Regions from separate parts of the Pseudomonas sp. LBUM1652 genome, predicted to be linked through region 2. Evidence: predicted binding sites of a transcription regulator. Region 2 holds the regulator's gene; the other holds the start of a gene.
The links. The regulator sigma-54, encoded in region 2, starts transcription at its own class of promoters, with help from an activator protein. The targets are predictions, from matches to a motif close to ANTGGCATNNANNTTGCTNT.
Positions count from the first base shown of each region.

Region 1 (3,413 bases), 1.1 Mb from region 2:
TGGCGCACCAATGGGATGAACTCGGTCAGCCAGGCGTGCAGGCCTTCCTCGAGAATTTCGTTGATGCCGGTGTAGCGCAAGCGTGCGTCCATTTCGGCCGCCAGACGTTGCGCGGGACGACCGTTGGCGCCTGGCAACTGGGCAAGGATCTGGTCGATTTCTTCGGTGCAGGCACGCAGGGAGCGTGGTACATCGGCGCGCAACAACAGCAGCTCGGCGACATGTCGGGCGCCGGGCGCATCGCGATAGATTTCGGTATAGGCCTCGAACGACGACAACGCTCGCAGCAACGCACTCCACTGGTAATACGCGTGGGCCGTCCCGTCACTGACGGCTTCGGCCTGATCGCCAGCCATCTCGTAACGCGCGTCGAGCAGTCGCAACGTGTTGTCGGCGCGCTCGATGAACGTCCCCAGGCGAATAAAGCGAAACGCATCGTTACGCATGATCGTGCCGTAGGACGCGCCACGAAACAGGTGCGAACGCTCCTTGATCCATTCACAGAAGCGGCTCATGCCATAGCGGCTCAAGCCCTGTTCGGCGATCCCGCGAATTTCCAGCCACGTTGCGTTGATGTTTTCCCACATGTCGGCGGTGATGCGCCCGCGCACCGCGTGCGCGCTGGCCCGCGCCGCGCCGAGGCAGCTATAGATGCTCGCCGGATTGGCGGCATCGAGGGCGAAGAAATGCAGCAGGCGTTCGGCATGCAAAGCACCGTGACGCTCGAGGTAATCATCCAGGGTGCCGGTAATCAGCAGCGGCATGGCCAGTTCGTGCAAACCGTCACCGCGACCGTCTTGCGGCATCAGCGACAGCGAATAACTGATGTCGAGCATCCGTGCGAGGTTTTCCGCCCGCTCCAGGTAACGCGACATCCAATACAGATCCGAGGCAGTTCTACTTAACATGGCAAGCTTCCTTCAATCCTCGACCACCCAGGTGTCCTTGGTTCCGCCACCCTGGGAAGAATTCACCACCAGGGAGCCTTCGCGCAGGGCGACACGGGTCAAACCACCGGGCACAACCCGGGTTTCGCGACCGGACAAAACAAATGGCCGCAAGTCGATATGGCGCGGCGCAATGCCGTTTTCGACAAAGGTCGGGCAGGTCGACAGCGACAGCGTCGGTTGCGCGATGTACGCGTGGGGCTTGGCCTTGATGCGCTCGCGGAAGGAATCGATTTCCGCGGTTGTCGCAGCAGGCCCCACCAGCATCCCGTAACCACCGGAACCCTGGGTTTCCTTGACCACCAGATCCGGAAGATTGGCCAGCACATGGGAAAGTTCAGACGGATTACGACACTGCCAGGTCGGTACGTTCTTAAGAATCGGTTCTTCATCGAGGTAGAAACGGATCATGTCGGTGACAAACGGATACACCGATTTGTCATCCGCCACGCCCGTGCCGATGGCGTTGGCCAGCACCACATTGCCGGAGCGATAGGACGACAGCAGGCCCGGTACGCCAAGCATCGAATCCGGATTGAACGCCAGCGGATCGAGGAACGCGTCGTCGAGGCGGCGGTAGATCACGTCCACCGCTTTCGGGCCATCGGTGGTGCGCATGAAGACCTTGTCATCGCGCACAAACAGATCCGCACCTTCCACCAGTTCGACGCCCATTTCTCGAGCCAGAAAGGCGTGCTCGAAGAACGCACTGTTGAAGCGTCCCGGCGTCAGTACCACCACGCTCGGATCGTCAATCGGGCTTGAGCTTTTCAGCGTGTCGAGCAGCAGGTTCGGATAATGATCGATAGGCGCGATACGCTGGGCGGAAAACAACTCCGGGAACAGACGCATCATCATCTTGCGGTCTTCAAGCATGTAGCTCACGCCGCTCGGTGTGCGCAGGTTGTCTTCGAGCACGTAATAGGTGCCGTCGCCGTCGCGCACCAGATCGACGCCGGAGATGTGCGAATAGATATCCCGGTGCAGATCCAGCCCTTGCATCGCCAACTGATACTGCTCGTTGGCCAGCACCTGTTCGGCGGGAATAATCCCGGCCTTGATGATGCGCTGCTCGTGATAGAGGTCGGCGAGGAACATGTTCAACGCCTTGACCCGCTGGATGCAGCCGCGCTCGACAATCCGCCACTCACTGGCGGGAATGCTGCGCGGAATGGTGTCGAAAGGAATCAGGCGCTCTGTGCCCTGCTCGTCCCCGTAGAGCGTGAACGTGATGCCGGCACGATGGAACAGCAGATCGGCCTCGCGGCGCCGCTGGGCCAACAGCTCGTCAGGCGTGTCAGCCAACCACCGGGCAAACTCCCGGTAATGCGGGCGGACCTGGCCGCCGGCATCGTACATCTCATCAAAATAGGTGCGGATCATGCCGTACTCCTTGTCACCCGGACATCCAGACCATCGCAAGGCCCGTGCCATCGGCATAAACGCTTTGATTTCAATCGGTTGGATAATCACGCCACAGACGCCGCACCATTCCTGTGCGACAAATGCCCCAACCTGATTGCCCCCGCCTCATTGCGACGCAGTGCTGTCGCCTATCACCAGCATAGTCAGAGTTGATTTCACTGCTCGCGGCTGGCTGCGGATAATCCGCGCATCCGCTGAAAAAACTTCCCCCGATGAAGCCTTCAGCCCAATCGATCCGGACTGCCTTTGCGGCCCTCAAAGCCTTAACCCTGACCGGTTTCCTCTCCTTATCGGTCTTCCCTTTTAGCCACCCTCTCCGGTGGCTTTTTTTTGCCTCGGATTCTTGTTTCAGGGTTTTGCCACGGGAATTCAAGCGAGCCAAAAACGACAACGGCCAACCCGAAGGTCAGCCGTTGCTTGCGTTGATTACCAGAGATCAGTTCAAACGGTGGCGGTTACGCACCTCCTGCTTGACGCCCCAGCCTTCGATGATGCCACCCAAGGGCTCGACCACCGCCGAAAAGCCCTGCTCGAAATCGCCGATATCGTCATAGGTCGCGTACATCACTTTGCTCAATTCCAGAGACCACGCGCCGTCGTCGCGCGCGCTGACCTGGGCATTGATGGATTCACCGCGAAACTTGCCTGCCGCCCTGCGCGCCCGCTCCTCGTCCGGGAAAATGGCGTAAAACTCGATGGGATGGAATCGGGAAAAATCGAAACCGCCTTCTTTCATGCGGCGCAGTACATTGCTGCTGATGTCTTCTTGATAGGCTGTGCTCATGAATCGTCCCCCTCGGATAGATGGATAGACTTTCCGTATTCCCGCCCCGGGCCTTACTGGCCAAAGTACTACGGCAACGTGGTTGCGCGCGGGAAACAAGCATGTAGCTGACAAGACCAGACCTTAGCGATCCGTTCGCTGATCTCGCTTGCAGAGTAGCCCCAAGATAGAGCTGCTGCCAAGGCCTGGTGCTTCAAGTGACAAGAAGAATTTCAGATGGGAGTGATACTGCGGATTTCGATGCTGTTCTGGGTTTT
Region 1 covers NZ_CP166804.1:2,078,839-2,082,251, reverse strand. Annotated here, with positions in the region: gene ACA069_RS09485 (alpha-E domain-containing protein) at 1-908, opposite strand, end outside; gene ACA069_RS09480 (circularly permuted type 2 ATP-grasp protein) at 921-2,330, opposite strand; gene ACA069_RS09475 (ribonuclease E inhibitor RraB) at 2,809-3,156, opposite strand; gene ACA069_RS09470 (hypothetical protein) at 3,369-3,413, opposite strand, start outside.
Region 1: ACA069_RS09480 (circularly permuted type 2 ATP-grasp protein) is a predicted target of sigma-54. The motif match lies at 2,363-2,382, and genes of this name have one in related genera.

Region 2 (3,413 bases):
CCGTTGTCCTCAAGGACATTCAACGCCGTACTTTTGCCCGAGCCGGAACGGCCACTGACGATGATCAAGCGCATGATTAGTGCCCGCTTTGTTCGTCCACGACGACCTGATACAAGGCTTCGTTGCTCGAAGCACTACGCAATTTTTCGCGAACGTCCTTACGATCAAGCATGCTGGCGATCTGACGCAGCAATTCCAGATGCGCATCGGTCGCAGCTTCAGGCACCAGCAATACGAACAGCAGGTCAACCGGAGCACCGTCGATGGCGTCGAAATCGATTGGGGCTTCAAGGTGCATCAAGGCGCTGATAGGCGATTGGCAACCCTTGAGGCGGCAGTGAGGAATGGCGATGCCGTTGCCGAAACCGGTGGAGCCGAGTTTCTCACGAGCGATCAGGGCCTCGAAGACATCTTGCATCTCCAGAGCCGGCACTTCGCGGGCGATCAGATTGGCAATCTGTTCGAGGGCTTTCTTTTTACTGCCGCCCGGCACGTTCACGAGGGAACGGCCGGGGGTCAGGATACTTTCAAGTCGGATCATGGAGTGGGGGGTTATCGACCGGTCGCGCCCTGGAGCAGGCTCTGGGTCTTTTCCTTATGCTTTTTGAGTTGTTTATCCAGCTTGTCGGTCAGGGCGTCGATCGCGGCGTACATATCGGTATGTTCCGCGTTGGCGACCACTTCACTGCCGGGAATATGCAAGGTGGCTTCGATTTTCTGCTTCAGCTTTTCGACACACATCGTGACTTGCACGTTGGTAATCTTGTCGAAATGGCGCTCCAATCGTTCGAGTTTCTCGTTGATGTAGGTGCGCAGAGGTTCGGTCACTTCCAGTTGGTGTCCACTGATGTTGACTTGCATACAGCTTCTCCTTCGTTGCCAGTGCATAAAGCGGCAGGCCGAAAAGCCTGCCACTGGAACGCTGTAACGTGGCTTACATCAACCGCTTGCGTTCGCTCGAAGGCGCGATCCCTAGGGACTCGCGGTACTTGGCGACGGTGCGGCGAGCCACCTGAATGCCTTGTGCCTCCAGTAAACCAGCGATCTTGCTGTCACTCAACGGCTTTTTCTGATTTTCCGCGGCAACCAGTTTTTTGATGATCGCGCGGATCGCCGTGGACGAGCATTCACCGCCTTCGGAGGTGCTGACGTGGCTGGAAAAAAAGTATTTCAATTCATAGATACCGCGCGGTGTATGCATGAATTTTTGCGTGGTCACCCGGGAAATCGTCGACTCGTGCATGCCGACCGCTTCAGCGATGTCATGCAGGACCAGCGGCTTCATGGCTTCATCGCCGTATTCCAGAAACCCGCGCTGATGCTCAACGATCTGGGTGGCAACTTTCATCAGGGTTTCGTTGCGGCTTTGCAGGCTCTTGATGAACCAGCGCGCTTCCTGCAACTGATTGCGCATGAAGGTGTTGTCGGCGCTGGTATCGGCGCGTCGCACGAAGCCGGCGTACTGGGCGTTGACCCGTAGGCGAGGCACCGACTCCTGATTCAGCTCGACCAGCCAGCGCTCGTTGTCCTTGCGCACGATGACGTCCGGTACGACGTACTCGGCTTCAGTCGATTCGATCTGCGAGCCCGGGCGCGGGTTGAGGCTCTGCACCAGCTCGATGACCTGACGCAACTCATCTTCCTTGAGCTTCATGCGCCGCATCAACTGGCTGTAATCGCGGCTGCCCAGCAGGTCGATATAATCGGTGACCAGACGTTTCGCTTCGGCCAGCCAAGGCGTCTTGGCCGGCAACTGGCGTAGTTGCAGCAGCAGGCATTCGCCAAGATTGCGGGCGCCGATGCCGGCAGGCTCGAATTGCTGGATGCGGTGCAGAACGGCTTCGATTTCGTCCAGCTCGATGTCCAGTTCTGGATCGAACGCTTCGAGGATCTCTTCGAGGGTTTCGTCCAGATAACCCTGATTGTTGATGCAATCGATCAGGGTGACGGCGATCAGTCGATCGGTGTCGGACATCGGCGCGAGGTTAAGTTGCCACAGAAGGTGGCTTTGCAGGCTTTCGCCGGCGGAGGTACGGGTGGTGAAGTCCCACTCGTCATCGTCGCTGCTGGGCAGGCTGCTGGCGCTAGTCTGGTAGACGTCTTCCCAGGCCGTATCGACCGGAAGCTCGTTGGGGATGCGTTCGCTCCAGTCGCCTTCCTCTAGGTTATCCACCGTCGGGGCGGTTTCCTGATAGGAGGGTTCCTGGATCTCGGTGTTGGGCTTCTGTTCAGCGTTGTCGGCCAGAGGATCGGAGTTGTCGAAGTCGTCGCCTTCTTCCTGGCGTTCGAGCATCGGATTGGATTCCAGGGCCTCCTGGATTTCCTGTTGCAGATCCAGGGTCGACAATTGGAGCAGGCGGATAGCCTGTTGCAGCTGCGGTGTCATCGTCAGCTGCTGGCCCATTCTCAAGACTAGCGATGGTTTCATGGCAGGGGCTTAACACCTTATTCGCCGGCGCTATGCGCCATCCACTACAGGGCGCCGGAGCGCCAAACTTAAGCAAATTATATGCCTGAAACTGAAGTGTTTGCCTAGAGCGCTGTAACAATTAAAGCGTATTAAATTCTGCTTGAATCGATACAGCGCCCGGGCGGCTCACTCGGCACTAACAGGCTTACAGGCGGAATTCATGGCCCAGATACACTTCCTTGACCAGATCGTTGGCCAGGATGGTTTCTGCATCGCCTTCGGCAATCAACTGACCGTCGTTGACGATGTAGGCGGTTTCGCAGATGTCCAGCGTCTCACGGACGTTGTGGTCGGTGATCAGAACACCGATGCCCTTGGCCTTGAGATGATGGATGATCTGCTTGATGTCGCCGACCGAGATCGGGTCGACACCGGCGAACGGTTCGTCGAGCAGGATGAATTTCGGTGCTGTCGCCAGGGCGCGGGCGATTTCCACCCGTCGGCGTTCACCACCGGACAGGCTCATGCCGAGGTTGTCGCGAATGTGGCTGATGTGGAATTCCTGCAGCAGGCTTTCCAGCTCCTTGCGACGGCCGGCCTTGTCGAGTTCCTGACGGGTCTCGAGGATGGCCATGATGTTGTCGGCCACCGACAGTTTGCGGAAGATCGACGCTTCTTGCGGCAGATAGCCGATACCCGCCTTGGCGCGACCGTGCATCGGCTGGTGGCTGACGTCCAGATCATCGATCAGCACACGGCCTTGATCGGCCTGTACCAAGCCGACGATCATGTAGAAGCACGTGGTCTTGCCGGCACCGTTGGGGCCGAGCAGGCCGACGATCTGGCCACTGTCGATCGACAGGCTGACGTCACGCACGACCTGGCGGCTTTTATAGGCCTTGGCCAGGTGCTGAGCTTTCAGAGTTGCCATTACTGGGTTTTCTCTTCGGTTTTCTTCTTCGGCTGGATCACCATGTCGATGCGCGGACGCGCTTCGGTGACT
Region 2 covers NZ_CP166804.1:1,003,646-1,007,058, forward strand. Annotated here, with positions in the region: gene rapZ (RNase adapter RapZ) at 1-74, opposite strand, end outside; gene ptsN (PTS IIA-like nitrogen regulatory protein PtsN) at 77-541, opposite strand; gene hpf (ribosome hibernation-promoting factor, HPF/YfiA family) at 553-861, opposite strand; gene ACA069_RS04405 (RNA polymerase factor sigma-54) at 935-2,428, opposite strand; gene lptB (LPS export ABC transporter ATP-binding protein) at 2,616-3,341, opposite strand; gene lptA (lipopolysaccharide transport periplasmic protein LptA) at 3,341-3,413, opposite strand, start outside.